One region of the Mesorhizobium sp. WSM4808 genome, then DNA from elsewhere that is predicted to be linked to it. Evidence: predicted binding sites of a transcription regulator. Region 1 holds the regulator's gene; each other region holds the start of a gene.
What was found. The regulator LexA, encoded in region 1, represses DNA repair genes until DNA is damaged. The targets are predictions, from matches to a motif close to TGTTCNNNNTGTGTTCNG.
Positions count from the first base shown of each region.

Region 2: the regulator LexA is predicted to act here: its motif matches at 2,850-2,867, upstream of dinB (DNA polymerase IV).
Region 3: the regulator LexA is predicted to act here: its motif matches at 3,760-3,777, upstream of AC0L2U_RS15125 (YifB family Mg chelatase-like AAA ATPase).

Region 1 is NZ_JBVVQX010000009.1:92,544-98,306, reverse strand. It holds gene kynA (tryptophan 2,3-dioxygenase) at 1-714, shown strand, start outside; gene kynU (kynureninase) at 786-2,033, shown strand; gene lexA (transcriptional repressor LexA) at 2,443-3,183, shown strand; gene AC0L2U_RS17825 (ComEC/Rec2 family competence protein) at 3,177-5,639, opposite strand; gene gltX (glutamate--tRNA ligase) at 5,742-5,763, shown strand, end outside.
Region 2 is NZ_JBVVQX010000016.1:98,984-104,746, reverse strand. It holds gene AC0L2U_RS26055 (cupin domain-containing protein) at 68-1,090, shown strand; gene AC0L2U_RS26050 (excalibur calcium-binding domain-containing protein) at 1,219-1,488, shown strand; gene dinB (DNA polymerase IV) at 1,573-2,820, opposite strand; gene AC0L2U_RS26040 (winged helix-turn-helix transcriptional regulator) at 3,065-3,481, opposite strand; gene AC0L2U_RS26035 (dihydrofolate reductase family protein) at 3,584-4,183, shown strand; gene AC0L2U_RS26030 (2OG-Fe(II) oxygenase) at 4,208-4,951, opposite strand; gene AC0L2U_RS26025 (methylated-DNA--[protein]-cysteine S-methyltransferase) at 4,948-5,502, opposite strand.
Region 3 is NZ_JBVVQX010000007.1:199,061-204,823, forward strand. It holds gene AC0L2U_RS15105 (2-dehydro-3-deoxygalactonokinase) at 1-134, opposite strand, end outside; gene AC0L2U_RS15110 (SDR family NAD(P)-dependent oxidoreductase) at 131-898, opposite strand; gene AC0L2U_RS15115 (putative bifunctional diguanylate cyclase/phosphodiesterase) at 1,163-2,512, opposite strand; gene gshB (glutathione synthase) at 2,743-3,684, shown strand; gene AC0L2U_RS15125 (YifB family Mg chelatase-like AAA ATPase) at 3,868-5,400, shown strand; gene AC0L2U_RS15130 (J domain-containing protein) at 5,671-5,763, shown strand, end outside.

The sequences.
Region 1 (5,763 bases):
CATGACGAGATGCTGTTCATCATCCAGCATCAGACCTCCGAACTCTGGATGAAGCTCGCTCTGCACGAGATCGGCGCCGCGATCCGTTCCATCCGCGCCGACCGGCTCGAGCCGAGCTTCAAGATGCTGTCGCGCGTTGCGCGGATCTTCGAGCAGCTGAACAATGCCTGGGATGTGCTGCGGACGATGACGCCGAGCGAATACACCGAGTTCCGCGACGCGCTCGGCCAGTCCTCGGGTTTCCAGTCCTGGCAGTATCGCGCCATCGAGTTCATGGCCGGCAACCGCAACCTGGCCATGCTCGGGCCGCACAAGCACCGGCCCGACCTGAGCGGAAAGCTGGAAGCGATCCTGACCGAACCATCGCTCTACGACGAAGCGCTGCTGCTGCTTGCGCGCAACGGATTCGACATCGGTGCCGATGCCAAGCGCACGGGCTGGCGTGAGACGCGAACCGAGAATGAAGAGGTGCTGGTCGCCTGGCAAACCATTTACCGCGATCCGCAGCGCTACTGGATGTTCTACGAACTGGCAGAGAAGCTGGTCGACTTCGAGGATTATTTCCGCCGCTGGCGCTTCAACCACGTCACCACGGTTGAGCGCATCATCGGTCTGAAACGCGGCACCGGCGGCACGTCGGGTGCTTCGTATCTGAAGAAGATGCTCGAGGTGGTGCTGTTCCCGGAACTGTGGACGGTCCGCACCCGGCTCTGACATCGTCGAAATGAAAACAGCGACGCGCGGCGGCGGAACACCCTTCGCGAACAACCGGGGACTGACTGACCATGAGTGGATTTCCTGATCTCGCCGCAGTCGAAGCGATGGATGCCACAGATCCGCTGCGGGCCATGCGCGACCGTTTCATTCTGCCGGAGGGGGTGATCTATCTCGACGGCAATTCACTGGGGGCAGCGTCTCATGCCGTTTTCGGCGAGCTGCAGCAGGCGGCAACCCAGGAATGGGCCCAGGACCTCATCCGAGCCTGGAATACGGCCGGATGGTTCGAGATGCCGATCGAACTCGGCGATCAACTCGGACGCCTGATTGGAGCCGCGGCCGGCCAGACCGTCGTCTGCGACACGACGTCGACCAACATCTACAAGGTGCTGCATGCGGCGCTGGAGATGCGGCCGGGCCGGTCGGTCATCGTCGCCGAGGGTGACAGTTTCCCCACCGACCTGTACATCGCCGAAGGGGTGGCCTCGACACGGGACGGCGTCCTGCTGCGCCTCGCGGGCGTCGACGCGCCCACCATCGAAGAGCTGATCGACGAAAACGTCGCGGTGGTGCTGGTCAACCACGTCAACTACAAATCGGGTGAACTGCGCGACATGGCGGCGCTGACGCGCAAGGCTCATGCGGCCGGAGCGCTGATCGTCTGGGATCTATGCCACACCGCCGGCGCCCTGCCCGTCGAGCTCGATCAGGCAAATGCCGATTTCGCCATCGGCTGCACTTACAAGTACCTCAACGGCGGTCCGGGCGCACCGGCCTTCATCTATGCCGCGCAGCGCCATCACGGCGATATCAGCCAGCCGCTCAGCGGCTGGTGGGGCCATGCGCGGCCCTTTGCCTTCGAACGGGGGTATGTTGCCGGCACCGGTATCCGCCGCTTTCTGTGCGGCACCCAGCCGGTCCTGTCGATGCGGGCGCTCAAAGGCGCGCTTGTCATCTGGAACGACGTCGACATGGCGGCATTGCGAAAAAAGAGCGTCGCGCTGACGGAACTGTTCATCCAGCTCGTCGAAGCAAAGTGCGGCGCCTATGGCCTCACGCTGGAGACCACCCGCGACGCGACCAGGCGCGGCAGCCAGGTGTCGTTCCTTCACGATCACGGCTATCAAATCATGCGGGCGCTGATCGAGCGCGGCGTCATCGGTGATTTTCGCGCGCCATCGACCATCCGTTTCGGCTTCACGCCGCTCTATGTCGGCTACAAGGATGTGTGGCTGGCGGTTGAGGTGCTGGAGGATATTCTGCGCACGGGCGCATGGAAGGACCAGCGTTTCGCCGTCAAGGAAGCCGTTACCTGACGCAACGATCTCCGCGATTTGCCGTCGCCGCCCTCACTGCCCGGCGGATGACGGAGGGCTGAATTCCAGCCACAAATGCCAACAGACGTTGGCGTTTTGGCTCCGTTTCGTTCACGGCAAACGAACGTCCGAAGATTGATAGCGTCCCTTGTGGAGGTCGATCGGCAGATGATGCCAAGCCTTGGGTCGAGGATGAGCCACAGGGTCATTAACCATAATGATTTCAATGTGAGCAGGCGCATTGCCGTGGTTGGCGCCTGTCGATCGCGACCCGCTGGCAAGCCCAAATAATTTCAGCAGCCTTAACAAATTCATTAAACTTTAAACGGTTGCAGAACACAACTGGAACAGATAGTGTTTGTTCTGGGTTTGTTTTTCGATTCTGGTTTCAGGTAATCTGGGGGCCGCCATGCTGACACGCAAGCAACATGAACTGCTGATGTTCATCCATGAACGCCTGAAGGAGAGCGGCATTCCGCCATCCTTCGACGAGATGAAGGAGGCGCTCGACCTTGCCTCCAAATCCGGGATTCATCGGCTGATCACCGCACTTGAGGAGCGCGGCTTTATTCGCCGGTTGCCCAACCGGGCACGCGCGCTGGAAGTGCTGCGATTGCCGGACTCGATCGCGCCCGGCCTCAACGCGGCAAAGAAGTTTTCGCCAAGCGTCATCCAGGGCAGTCTCGGTCAGGGTGGTGCCCTTGGCCGGCAGATCAAGCCGGCGCCTTCGCGGATGCCCTCGCCCGGCAATGATGACGATGCGGTCTCCGCCGTGTCGATCCCGGTCATGGGCCGTATCGCCGCCGGTGTGCCGATCGATGCCATCCAGCATCAGACGCATTCGATCTCGGTGCCGCCGGACATGATCATGGGCGGTGCCCACTATGCGCTGGAGGTCAAGGGCGACTCGATGATCGAGGCCGGTATCTTCGACGGCGACACCGTCATCATCCGCAATGCCGACACGGCGAACCCCGGCGAGATCATCGTGGCGCTGGTCGATGAAGAGGAAGCGACGCTGAAGCGGTTCCGCCGCAAGGGCGCTTCGATTGCTCTCGAAGCCGCCAATCCAGCCTATGAAACCCGTATTTTCGGGCCGGACAGGGTCAAGGTGCAAGGCAAGCTCGTTGGCCTGATCCGCCGCTACTGAGGCGGCTGCGTTTCAGCCACTGGCTTCTCGGGTCTCTTGAAGGGTGGCAGCCCCCTCGCCTCGCGCGAGAATTTGCGTTGCGCATGCCAGGGCCGGTATGGGCTGTCCACGGCGAAGCTGATCGTCGCCGGCGTGGTCGCCGATTGGCGATCGAAGAAGATCGCGGCACTGCCTTTGCGAGCCAGTTGCCGCTTGGTGATGACGAGAACCAGCGGGTTGTGACAGGCGTCATACGCGGTGGCGTCATTGATGACGATCAGCTCGGCGAAACCGCAGGCTTTCCAGGTGTCCTTGCGGTCCTCGACATAGGCAATGATCGCACCGGACGTGTGCCTGGCCACGCAGACGCCTGAGGTGCAATAGAACGGCGATCCCGGCGGTAGCTCAACGGCATCCGCGACGTCGAATTGCCCGTCGCCCTTGTCGAACACCTCCGGCACGACGATGGTTTCGGATATTAGTGCGCGTTTCCAGTTGTCGACGGTGAATTCGTTCGGCCGAGCGCGGCTGACGGCGAGTTCGCCACCGCCGATCGGCAAGGCAACCAGTCGGGCGTCCTCCGAGATCAGCACATCCGGCGTGCGCGTATCCGAGACGGTCAGCAAGCCTGCCAGCGCGAATGGCAGAGCAGCGAGCCGCAGCCAAGTTGTCGCCATTGTCGCGATGACTAGGGCAATTGTCACCAGCAGGACAGATTGCTGCGAAATCAGCCCAACCGCATCGACAGGCGAACGTTCGGAGATCCAACCCGATATGGCGATCATCACCGTCAGACCCTTGCCCATCAGGTAGAGGGCCGGCCAATCCAATCCGAAAGGCATCAGCAGCGCGCTTGCGACAGCCAGGAACATGACGACGGTGACGATCGGCATAACCGCCAGATTGGCGAACAGGCTGAGCGGCGACACACGCTGAAAATGCCAGATGGCAAACAGCGTCGTGGCGCTGCCGGCGATGATGGAGGTCATGGCAAGGCCGGTTGCCGCGAGCACGAACTTTCGCGTCAGGAAACCGGGCATGGATCGCTTTGGGGGCGGCGGTCTTGCTTTTCCCGCGCGGTGAACGGCCCAGCCGGCATAGGCGCCGACCAGAGCCGCGGTCGCGGCGAACGACATCTGAAAACTCGGGCCGACCACCTCATGCGGCGACACCACGATGACGGCGATCGCCGAGATCGCCAGATTGCGCATGGTGAGTGCTGCTCGATCGAACAGCACGGCAATCAGCATCACCGCCAGCATGATGAAGCTGCGCTCGGCGGCAACGACGACTCCAGAGATGATGAGATAGGCCGCGATCGAGAACAGTGCGGCGACGGCGGCATACTTCTTGACCGGGCGACGCGCGGAAAAGTCGGGAAACAACGCGAAGGCGCCGCGCAGCAAGCCCATGATGGTGCCTGCGACCAGCGCCATGTGCAGTCCCGAAATCGAGATGATGTGGTAGATGCCGGTACGTCGCATCGCCTCATTGATGTCATCGGGAATGCCGGCGCGCACGCCGACGATCAGCGCCGCGGCGATCTCGCCTTCGGCGCCGCCGACGCTCGCCCTGATATGGTCGGCGATGGCCTCGCGGGCATTTTCCACGCTAGAGGAAATTCGGGCCGGCAGCGACATGTCGCCACCATCGCTGACGACAAGCTTGGGGTTGCCGAGAAAGAACCCGCTGCCGCCGATGCCGGCAAAATAGCTGTCGAAGGAGAAATCATAGCTGTCCGGCCGCACCGGCCCGGTCGGCGGCAAAAGCTTGGCATATCCAGTGATGAGGGAGCCTGCGGTCACGTCAGCCGGGATCTTGCGTGCCGAAAGCCGCACCCGTTCCGGCGCATAGCGCAGTTTCGGTCTTGCGGTCGATGTCACGTCGATGGTCAGCCGGATACGGCCAGTTTCCATCCGGTCGAGCGAGACGACGCGGCCGGTTACCTGCGTCGAGATTTCCGAGCCCAACATTTGTGTGCCCGCACGCCACGTCTCGACCTTGGCAGCAAGCAGTCCTAGGGCGCACAAAAGCGCCGCCATGAAACACAGATGGGTCTTTGGCCATGAGCGCGAGACCAGCGCACAGATCCCCGTCAAGATGACAACCGCGACAGGTCTCGCAAAGTCGGGTTCAGCCGTCAGCGAAAAATAGCCGATCGCTCCGATCGCCAGGCAGACCGGCACCAGCAGGAAGGCCACGCCCCGGTCGAGTTCCAGGCTCGCCGCCGTGTTCACGCTGTGGCGCAGGCGAGGCAGTGATGTCAGGCTGATTTGCCGGCGCACGCGAACGATCCTGCCGGTTTCGGCAACAGGAACAGAGGCGGCGACATCCGCTTGCAAGGGCGCCTTGCCGGGATCCGGCACAAGGGGCGATGGCGGCGGTAATGGGGCTGGCCGAGGCGCAAACAGGGACCGTTCGCTGACGCCGATGGCAGCGTCCTCGCCCTGATCCGAGCCCCAGCCTCGTCCAGCCATCGGGTCTGCCCCTTGCGCCCTCGACACCCTATGCTACATGAACGCCGGGCGCGCGAAAGCCCGCGCAACCGCACCCCGCTTCAGATGGTTTCCGAGAGTTCCATGTCCGACAAGGTCGTCACCC
Region 2 (5,763 bases), on a different contig from region 1:
CCTGTCGTGGATCCTCTAGCAGCATGGCAGTGCGACGAGGGCAGGGGGACAGGACCAGGGAGGCCCTATGGCAGACGATAAAGCGCCCGTGCCATTCGCATCGGACAGCGTGCCATGGACGGAATGGTCCGATGTGCCGCGCTTCGGTGTGCGCTACCGGCATCTGTCGCAGGCCGCCCTCGGCGAAAACCACCATGTCGGCGTGGCGATCGAGGAACTGCCGCCGGGCAAGCAGACGTCGCCGGCGCATTACCATATTTTCGAGGAAGAGCATGTCTTCATCCTCGAAGGGATGCTGACCGCTTATGTCGGCGACGCTGCCTACGCCATGAAGGCCGGCGACTACATCTGCTTTCCGGCTGGTGCTGCGGCGGGGCATTGCCTCATCAACACCGGCGACGCGCCGTGCCGCTATGTCATCGTCGGCGAGCGCAACCCGAATGACGTGGTCGTCTATACCGCCTCCAACAAGGTCCTGGTGCGGGCGCTGGGCAGGCGCGCGATCTTCGACCTCTCGGCAACCCGAACTTACTGGGACGGCGAGAACACCGGCCTTGCCGCCGGCGATCCGCTGCCGTCGGATGTGATGCCCGGTATCACCAAACCCCCAGCCGTGCCGATCCCGCCTGTCGCCAGCGATGCCGTCGAATGGAAGGTCGAGGGCGAAGGCCCGCGGTTCGGCGGCCGGTCCAGGCATCTGACCTATGCGGCTTTGGGACGACCAGACTATCATGTCGGCATGCTGATCGAGGCGCCGGCCCCCGGCATGCGCCTGGCGCCCAGGCACTACCACATGCTCGAAGAGGAGCACGCGCTGATCCTGGAAGGGCAGGTGACGCTGCTGCTTGGCGAGGAGCGTCACGAGATGAAGGCCGGCGATTATGTCTGCTTTCCCGCCGGCCTGGCGGTCGGGCATTCCTTCCTCAACAGCGGTACGGAACCGTGCCGCTATCTGATGATCGGCGAGAAAAATCCCAACGAGGTCTGCGTCTATCCCGATTCCAACAAGATGGCGGTCGACGCCTTGCGCCGGCGCGACGGCATTTTCGACATGGGAGCGGTGAGGCGGTACTGGGACGGCGAGGCATAGAACTGGCGTTTCGCTATCCAATAGCCGCGCTCTAAACGCAGGAAACCGTTCGGAGATGACCGTTATTGCTACTGTACCTGGGTGACGCTAGTCTGGTTCGGGCACTCCAACCGGGGAGTTGGCGGGGAATGCTCCTGCCATTCTTGCGACGGCCTTCACCCTATCACCGTCGCCGCCTTGGCAGGCTGAGATGGGTGGCCTTGTTTGCGCCGTTCATTCTGTTGTCGGGCTATATCATCTATGGCTTCATCGGCATTCGGTTTGATACATCTCTCTCGGTGCTGAGGCGCCTTGCGGCATTCCCGAACTGCACTGCCGCCCGTGCCGTTGGCCTCGCCTCTGCGCATAGGGGCGAACCTGGCTATTGGCCGACTCACGATGCCGACCATGCGGCATAGCCTGCGAGCCCTGGCACGGGACAAGCTCTAGTGGCATCCGGGTCCATCGCTACTCGCGTACCGGCCCATAGCCTTGCCCTGGCCTCAAAGCTCCTTCTCCGCCAGCTCCCTGAATTCGTCGGGCACGGAGCGCGCGGCCTCCAGTGCCACCGTGCCGTAGCCCACCGCCTGTTTGCCAAAGCGTTCGCGGATCTTGTCGATGGCGCGGTCGGCGTCGAAGCGTGCCAGGCCTTTTCGGGTGCCCGGCCGGCGTTTCTCGTCGGCGAGGCCGAGCGGCAGTTCGAGCTGCAGCTCGAAGCTTTCCTCAAGATACGACACCGAGATCGCCAGCAGCGAGATCGTTCTTTCGTGGGGGTTGTCGGCGAGGACGCCGCGCACCAGATCGCCGGCGATCTCGGCCAGCATCGCGGTCGCCGAGATCGGCTGGTCAAGCGTGATCGAGCGCGTGACGGCGCTGAGATCGGCAAAGCGCACGCGTACCGTCACCGTGCGGCCGGGCCGCGCCTTGGCGCGCAGCCGGCTGGCGACACGGTCGGCCAGATGCAGCAGAGTGGGCACGATGATCCGCGCTACGGCGGGTTTTTGGCCCAGCGCCGATTGGGCGCCGGCCGAATGCGCGCGGCTATGCGTTTCGAGCTTTCGCGGGTCGCGGTTCCATGACAAGGCGGCGAGCTTTTCGCCGGCGGCGGGACCGAGCAGCCGTGTCAGCGCGCCGCTGTGCGTCCTGGCCAGCTGGCCGATGGTCTCGACGCCGATTTCCGCCAGCCTCGCCCTGGTCGCCGGGCCGACGCCCCACATCAGCCCGACCGGCAGGTCGTGCAGGAAAGCGAGCTCGCTGCCGGGGTCGACCACCACCAGCCCATCCGGTTTGGCCACCTGCGAGGCGATCTTGGCCAGATGCTTGATGCGTGCTACGCCGATCGAGATCGGCAGGCCGAGTTCGGCCCGCACGCGGCGGCGGATGGTCGTTGCGATCTCCTGCGGCGAGCCGAACAGATGCGTGCAGCCGGCGACGTCGGCAAACGCCTCGTCGATGGAGATGCGCTCGACCACCGGGGTAAAATCGTCGAGCACCTTGATCGCCGCGTCGCCCAGCCGCTGGTAGTGGCTGAAATTGCCGCCGACGAAGATCAGCTGCGGGCACAGCTCACGCGCCTTGCGCCCCGGCATGCCGCCGCGCACGCCGAAGGCGCGGGCCTCATAGGAAGCGGCGAGCACGACACCGCCGCCCACCGCGATCGGCTTGCCGCGCAGCGACGGATCGAGCAACTGCTCGACCGAGGCGTAGAAAGCGTCGAGATCGGCATGCAGGATGGTGGCTGTCGTTTCCATCGACCGCACATCCGCAGTTGCTGATAGATTGGAACAAATAAAGAACAAAGGTGGATCGTTGTCAAGCAAGCTGTGGAAAGCTCCCCCTTCTCCGCTTGTGGGAGAAGGTGTCGCCGAAGGCGACGGATGAGGGGTGTTCCAGGGAACGCCAGCGTCTCACTCCGCTGGAACACCCCTCATCCGTCTCGGCGCTGCGCGCCGATCCACCTTCTCCCACAGGGGGAGAAGGGAAACAGCGCAACGCCTAGACAATATGCTCCGATCGCAGCGCCGCTTTCATCTTTTCCAGCGCCGCTTCGCCGCCTGCCGCCAATTCGCCGGCAATCCTGGCCAGCTTATCGTCGGCCTTGCGGTGCTTGCTGCCCCAGGCGCCGAGCGTCGCCAGCACCGGCAAGAGGTCGATGCCTGCTTCGGTCAGCCGGTAGACCGTTTTCAAGCCATGCGTCGGGTCGTCGCTTCTGGTGAGGATGCCTTCCTCCTGAAGCGTTTGCAGCCGCTCGGCCAGCGTGCGCGAGGAGATGCCTTCGTCGGATTGCAGGAATTCGCGAAAGTGCCTTTTGCCGGCGAAGGCCATGTCGCGGATGATGAGCAGCGTCCAGCGGTCGCCGATCAGTTCGAGCGACAGGTTGATCGGGCAGCCGGATTTTTCGCGCGTCGACATCTATGCTTCCATTTTTAAATCACTTTACTATTGACATCGTTTTGGCCTTGCGTCAACGGTTCCAAATGTAAACTGTTTTGGATGGCCCTGAGGAGAATGACGGTGAAAAAGCTGGTCCTGCAGATGCAGATATCGGTCGACGGCTTTGTCGGCGCCACCGAGGACCATTCCTGGCAGCTCTGGGAGTGGGGTGACGAGAGCGCCTGGGACGATGCGCTGAAGCAGGACTTCAACGCTGTCTTCGCAGGCGTCGATACCATCCTGCTCAGCCGCAAGATGGCACAGGAGGGCTATCTCACCCATTGGGGCAATGCGGCGAAGAAGTTTCCGCGCGATCCGTTCTACGCCTTTGCGCAGCGCATCGTCGACGCCCGCAAGGTGGTGCTCAGCGACAAGCTCGAGCAATCGGCCTGGGAGCCGGCTTGGGAGCGCACCAGTGTGGCCAGCGGCGACCTGCCGCGCGAGGTCAACGCGCTGAAGACGGGCGAGGGTGGCGACATTGCCGTGTTCGGCGGCGCCGGTTTCGCGTCAGCGCTGATCGCGGCCGGGCTGGTCGACGAGTTCCAGCTGTTCGTCAATCCGGCGGTGCTGGGGGCGGGCCGCCGGATTTTTGATCAGGGCGGTTTTAGGAACCTGCGGCTGCTCGGCTCGAAGGCCTATGCCTGCGGCATGGTGGTCAGCCGTTATGCACCGGCGGGGTGAGGGGAACCTCCATCTTCTCCCTGCTCACTTGGCATCGTGGAAAATAATCCCTACCGTGTGGCGCATGCCTGAGCGCAGCCGGCTGACGCCGTGGCGCAGATTGACGCGGTAGTTGCCTTTGGTGCCCTGCACCGGCCGGTTGTGGACGGCGAACACAACGGCGTCGCCCTGCCGCAGCGGCACCACTTCGACTCGGCTCTGCATGCGCGGGCGCTGCTCGGTCAGCGCGAACTCGCCGCCTGTGAAATCCCGGCCCGGTTCGGAGAGCAGGATCGCCACCTGCAGCGGAAAGGCGAGATCGCCATAGAGATCCTGGTGCAGGCAGTTGAAGTCGCCAGGCACATATTGCAGCAGCAGCGGCGTCGGCCGTGTCTGGCCGGCGGCATGGCACTGCTCGAGAAACGCGGCATGCGTCGTGGGATAGCGCATGGCCTGCCCCATGCGCTCGTTCCACCGATTGGCGACCTCGGCCAGCCTGGGATAGAGCGCGCTGCGCAGGCCACCCAGGAGGTCGGGCAAGGGATAGCGGAAATAGCGGTACTCGCCCTTGCCGAAGCCGTGCCTGGCCATATGGATGTGGCTGCGGAAATGCTTCTCCTCGGGATAGAGGCCGGCGATCTGCCGGCATTCTTCGGGCGAGAGCAATTTCTCGATCACCGCGCAGCCGAAGCCGTCGAGTTCGGCAGCAAGGGCCGGCCAGTCGTAACCGGCGATGCGTGTCTGAGCAGCTTCGACCACCGATGCGGCAATTTTGGCATGGGCATTCATATCGTAGCCTCCTTGTAGAGCAGGGCGCGCTTGCGCTCGACGCCCCAGCGGTAGCCCGACAGCGTGCCGGCGGCGCGGACAACACGGTGACAGGGAATGCCCAGCGCAATCGCGTTGGCCGCACAGGCGGTCGCCACGGCGCGGGCGCCGTTCGGCTGGCCGAGACGCCGGGCGAGCGCGGTGTAGGTGATGGTGGCGCCGCACGGGATGCTGCGCAGCACGGCCCAAACACGCTGCTGGAATGGCGTGCCGTGGCGCAGGTCGAGCGGCAGGTCGAGGCCGACGCCAGGCATTTCGATGAAGCGCGCGATTGCGGCGAGATCGTCGCGCAAAGCGGCCTCGTCTTCGACCAGTACCTTGCCGGGGAAGCGGTTGGCGAGATCCTGCTCCAGTGTGTCAGCATCCGAGCTGATCAGGATGGCGCAGACGCCGATCTGGCTGCGCGCTGCCAGGACGTCGCCGATTGCGGATTCACCGATGGCGTAGCTTATGGTGTCGAAGGCATTGGGGACGCTCGCCGGTGGCGCCATTTGGGTTTGCATGAGGTTCATTGCGTTTACTCCTTTGTCTGTGCGCGAACCCTAGCTGTGCGCCGGTCGGTGCTCACTCCGATGCTTGCTTTCAAACTCAAATCGCCCGCGTACGGGGGTGAAGGACGCCCAGGGTAAGCGCTCTACGGCGCCCCCTCTGTCCTGCCGGACATCTCCCCCACGGGTGGGGAGATTGGCTGTCATCACCGCCTTCGCCAATCTCCAACGTTGCAGGACGAGAGCCGGCGCCGGAACTGCCAATCTCCCTCCTTGTGGGGGAGA
Region 3 (5,763 bases), on a different contig from region 1:
TGCGCCGTGATCAGGCCATCGTCGCCACGGCGTTCGGCAAGCACCTTGCCTTGCCCGTCTATCAGCCAGACCCGCATGCGGGTCGTGCCCCAGTCGACGGCGGCGACCGCCGGTGCGTTGCCGGCTGGGTTCACAGGAAACCTCCATCGACGACCAGCATCTGCGCTGTCAGCATGCGCGAGGCGTCCGAGGCCAGGAACAGCACGGTGCCGACGATGTCGTCGGGCTGCATCACCTGCTTGATGCATTGCTTGGCGACATGGGCGGCAAGCCCCTGTTCGGTCACCCAGAGCTCCTTCTGCCTCTCGGTGATCACCCAGCCGGGCGCAATGGCGTTGACGCGGATGCCGTCGACACCGAGCTTGCCGGCCAGCCCCTTGGTCAGGCCGAGGATACCGGCCTTGGCGGCCGTGTAGGACGGCATGTCAGGGTGGTTGATCAGATAGGATGTCGAGGTGAAGTTGATGATCGAGCCGCCGCCCGCCCGCTTCATGCCCGGCGCCACCGCTTGCGCGGTGAAGAAATGCGGCCGCAAATTGATCGCCTGATTGTTGTCCCAGAACCCGACCGTCACGTCCTCGACGGCGTGGCGTTCATCCCAGGCCGCATTGTTGACCAGCACGGTGACATCGCCATGCGCCTCGGCGGCCTTCGCGGCGGACGCCCGCAGGGCCTCGACGTCGCGCAAATCGGTCTTGAGATAGAGCGGCCGCTTGCCGAACGTCTTCTCGATGCGGTCGGCGAGGGCCGTGCTTGGGCCGTCGGCGATGTCGATGAAGGCGACATTGGCGCCCTGGCGCACAAAGCCCTCGGTCAGGGCAGCACCAATTCCGGAACCGCCGCCGGTGATCAGCACCGAGGCTCCTTCGAGGTCGGCAAAATGCGCCGATGGCATCATCGTTCCTGTCTCCCAGCGCATGACCCCCAAAATCGGATTTTCGGAAAGGGATCATGCGCAAAATGTAAATTGCTACAGCGTCCTTTGCGCGTCCGAAAGGACGCGCGGCGCTGTAGCGTGATCGGCGCGCATCCTAGCCACGCAAGGCGCGCGGGCAAGGGCGAACCGCCGGATTTCTGGGCTTATGTCAGACAAAACGACAATGCGCCGCACCGGATGCGCATGGCGGCACTGTCGGGATTACGGACTACGGGGAATCGCCGGTCAGATCGCCTTGGCGCGCAGGGCGCCACGGAAGGAATCACGGAGATAGCCGAGCGTGGCGTCGGCATCGACCGGCTTGCCGAACAGATAGCCCTGCCCGCCGGCGCAGCCGAACTGGACGAGGCGGTCGGCCTGCGCTTCCTGCTCGATGCCTTCGGCGACGACGTCCATGCCAAGCCCCTCGCACATTGCGAGAATGGCGCGGATGATGTGCTCCGAGGGACGGTCGTCGAGAATGGAGGAGACGAAGGCGCGATCGATCTTGAGCTTGTCGAAATGGAATTCGCGCAGACGGCCGAGCGAGGACTGGCCGGTGCCGAAATCGTCGAGCGAGACGCGGATGCCGACGCGGCGCAGATCCTCGACGATCTGCGCGGCAGAGGCCGGGTCGTTCATCAGGCCGGTCTCGGTGATCTCGATCTCCAGCCGGCGCGGATCGAAGCCGGTGCGATCGAGGATCGCCAGTATGTGCAGGCCGGTGTTCTGGTCGACGAGCTGCGATGGCGACAGGTTGAACGACAGGAACAGGTCCTTCGGCCAGCTTCTGGCCGCTTCGGTCGCCTTGCGCAGCACCAACTGCGACAACGGGCCGATGATGCCGCGCTCCTCGGCGATGGGAATGAAGACGGTCGGCGGCACCGAACCGAGGTCGCGATCGGTCCAGCGCGCCAGCGTCTCGAAGCCGATGGTGCGGCGCGTGTTAAGGTCGACGATGGGCTGGAAATGCGGCTCCACCTCGCCGGCCGAGACAGCCCGGCGCAGCGCCTGTTCGATGCGGGTGACGCGCTTGGCCGCCTCTTCCATCTCACGGGTGTAGACGACGACGCGGCCACGGCCGGAACGCTTGGCGTGGTAGAGCGCCGTCTCGGCCTTGTTGATGAGGATTTCCGTGGTCTCGTCGCCCGAATAGAACAGCGAGCAGCCGACCGAGGCCGAAAGCCTGGCGGTGCGTTCGCCGACATCATAGGGCGCCGACAGGATCTCGATCAGCATGCGCGACTTTTCGGCCGCCGCCTCCTCGCTGAACACCAGGGGATAGAGAAAGGCGAATTCGTCGGCACCGATGCGGCAGACCGTGGAATGGCCGTCCATCGAGGCGCGCAGCCGCATCGCCACCTGGATCAGGATATCGTCGCCGGCCTTGTGGCCGAACAGATCGTTGATCGGCTTGAAGCCGTCGAGGTCGAGAATGCCGACGGTAAAGGGCGCGGGATCGTCGGCACGGTCGGCGATCAGGCGATCGACCTTGTCGAAGAAGCGGCGATGGTTGCCAAGCCCGGTCAACGGATCGGTGAATGCCAGATCCGTGCTCTCCCTGTTTGCCTGACCGGTGCCAAACGAAGTTTGCATCGGTGTCCCTGTTTTGTGACGTCGGAATTTATTTTCAGACTGGCAGCAAACCCTTTAGGAAACGTATCGCGAAATCGATTTTCCACGGGCAACCGCGACTGTTTCGAAGGATCGATGAAAGCAGCGCATTCGGGTGTCGGATGCCAATCCTAGGAATGTCGCGATTGGCAGACGGGCAGTGAGCCTGTACAGGCAAGACAGTCGTCCATCCGAGCCGCCGGAGACCCGCCATGAAGCTGAAAATCGCCGTCCAGATGGACCACATCTCCACAGTGTCGATCGCCGGCGACACCTCGTTCGCGCTGTCGCTGGAAGCGCAGCGGCGCGGCCATGAGCTGTTCCACTACACGCCGGATCGGCTGTCGTTGCGCGACGGCAAGGTGTTTGCCCGCATCGAGGAAATGCAGGTGCGCGACGAGAAGGGCAGCCACTATTCGCTGGGCGAGAAGGTGCGCACCGACCTGTCGGAGATGGATGTGGTCCTGCTGCGCCAGGATCCGCCCTTCGACATGAACTACATCACCACCACGCACATCCTGGAGCGCATCCATCCGAAAACGCTCGTGGTCAACGACCCGGCCTGGGTGCGCAACAGCCCGGAAAAGATCTTCGTCACCGAATTTGCCGACCTGATGCCGGACACGCTGATCACCAAGGATCCGCTGGAGGTCGCCGCCTTCCGCAAGGAGTTCGGCGACATCATCGTCAAGCCGCTCTACGGCAATGGCGGCGCCGGCATCTTCCATCTGCTCGAGGGCGACCGCAACCTTGCCTCGCTGCTGGAAATGTTCGGCCAGATGTTCCGCGAACCCTACATCGTGCAGCGCTATCTCAAGGACGTGCGCAAGGGCGACAAGCGCATCATCCTGATCGACGGCGAGCCAGTCGGCGCCATCAACCGGGTGCCGGCCGAGCATGATTCCCGCTCCAACATGCATGTCGGCGGCCGCGCCGAAAAGACCGAACTGACGGAGCGCGAACGCGAGATCTGCGCCCGCATCGGCCCATCGCTGAAGGAGCGCGGCTTCATCCTGGTCGGCATCGACGTGATCGGCGACTACATGACCGAGATCAACGTGACCTCGCCGACCGGCGTGCGCGAGGTCAAACGCTTCGGCGGCGCCGACATCGCCAGCCTGTTCTGGGACGCGGTTGAGGGAAAGCGCGGGTAAGCCGTTTTCATTTTGTCTTAACCATGTTCCGTTTTTGCAACCGCGCTCAATTCCGCTGCAACCCGAGCGGTCATGCGTTCCCGTAATGTTCTTGATTTGACCGGGGAAGTGTGATTGTCTTCCCGGCGGGCCATTCCTGGCCTGATCGCAGGGGCTGGGGCCAGCCTGAATTGGGGTTGCACGATGGTGGCGCGGGTTCGCACGGTCGCTTTCCAGGGCATCGAGGCCGTGCCGGTCGACGTGCAGGTGATGATCGCGCCCGGCAAGGTCAACATGCACATCGTCGGCCTGGGCGACAAGGCGGTGGCCGAAAGTCGCGAGCGGGTGCAGGCCGCGCTGCATGCTTCCGGCCTGTCGATGCCGTCGAAGAAAGTCACGGTCAATCTGGCACCGGCCGACCTGCCGAAGGAAGGCAGTCATTACGACCTGCCGATCGCGCTTGGCCTGATGGCTGCCCTTGGCGCCATTCCGGGCGACATGCTGGCCGGCTATGTCGTGCTTGGAGAATTGTCGCTCGACGGCACGATTGCCGCGGTCGCCGGCGCCTTGCCGGCGGCGATCGCCGCCAATGCCGAGGGCAAGGGCCTGATCTGCCCGTTCGCGTGCGGGCCGGAAGCGGCCTGGGCGGGCAAGGAATTCGACATTCTGGCGCCGCGCAGCCTGATCGCCATCGCCAACCATTTCCGCGGCACGCAGGTGCTGTCGCGGCCGGAAGCCGGCATCCATGCCGCCGCTCTGGATTTGCCTGACCTCGCCGACATCAAGGGCCAGGAGACCGCCAAGCGGGCGCTGGAAGTGGCCGCCGCCGGTGGGCATAATCTGCTCATGATCGGACCCCCGGGATCCGGCAAATCGATGCTGGCGCAGCGGCTGCCGTCGATCCTGCCGCCGCTGGCGCCGAAGGAGCTTCTGGAAGTCTCGATGATCGCCTCGGTGGCGGGAGAGCTCGGCGAAGGTAAGCTGACCGACCGGCGGCCGTTCCGCGCGCCGCACCACTCGGCCTCGATGGCGGCGATGGTCGGCGGCGGTATCCGCGCGCGGCCGGGCGAGGTGTCGCTGGCCCATCACGGCGTGCTGTTCCTCGACGAGTTTCCCGAGTTCACGCCGCAGACGCTTGATGCGTTGCGCCAGCCGTTGGAGACCGGCGACTGCATGATCGCGCGGGCCAACCATCGCGTCACCTATCCGGCGCGCATCCAGCTGGTGGCGGCGATGAACCCGTGCCGCTGCGGCATGGCCGGCGAGCCGGGCTATCGCTGCCTGCGCGGCGAGCGTTGCCGTACCGACTATCAGGCGCGCATTTCGGGTCCGCTGCTCGACCGCATCGATCTCAGGATCGAAGTGCCGGCGGTCTCGGCCAGCGACCTGATCCGGCCCGACCGGGCGGAGAAAAGCGCCGATGTGGCGCTGCGCGTGGCACGCGCACGCACCATCCAGCGCGAGCGCTTCGAGCGGCTCGGCGCCACCCGCGCCACCACCAACGCGCATTGCGCGCCCTCGGTCATCGAAGAGATCGCCATGCCGGACGCCGCCGGCCTGTCGCTGCTCAAGGACGCCAGCGAAAAGCTCGCCTTTTCGGCGCGGGCCTATCATCGCGTGCTGAAGGTGGCGCGAACGCTCGCTGATCTCGACGCAAGCGAAACCGTCGGCCGAATCCATCTGGCCGAAGCGATCTCCTACCGCATGAGCTCGGAGCGGATGGCGCAGGCGGCGTAGGTCCGCCGACAAGCCGGCCTCGCCACATTGCATTCCGCGATCACGCCATAACCCGGCCTCCGCGAATCGATCATCTCCACGATGCGGCGGACCTGATTGTCCGCTTGGCCGGCGTCCTTACCACCCAACGGCCCCCACCGACCGGACGCCGGCCATTTTCTTCCTCTTCCAGAAAGCGTGGATGTCATCGGCGTCGGACCAAGGTCCTGGCCCCCGCATTGACATTCCTTATTTAGACAATGCGAATATGGTGTGGTCGGGGAGCGAGCTATGTTCATTGATTATTACGAAGTTTTGGAAGTCAGCCCGAACGCCAATTCGGAAACGCTGGAGCGCATATTTCGCTATTTTGCGATGCGCTAT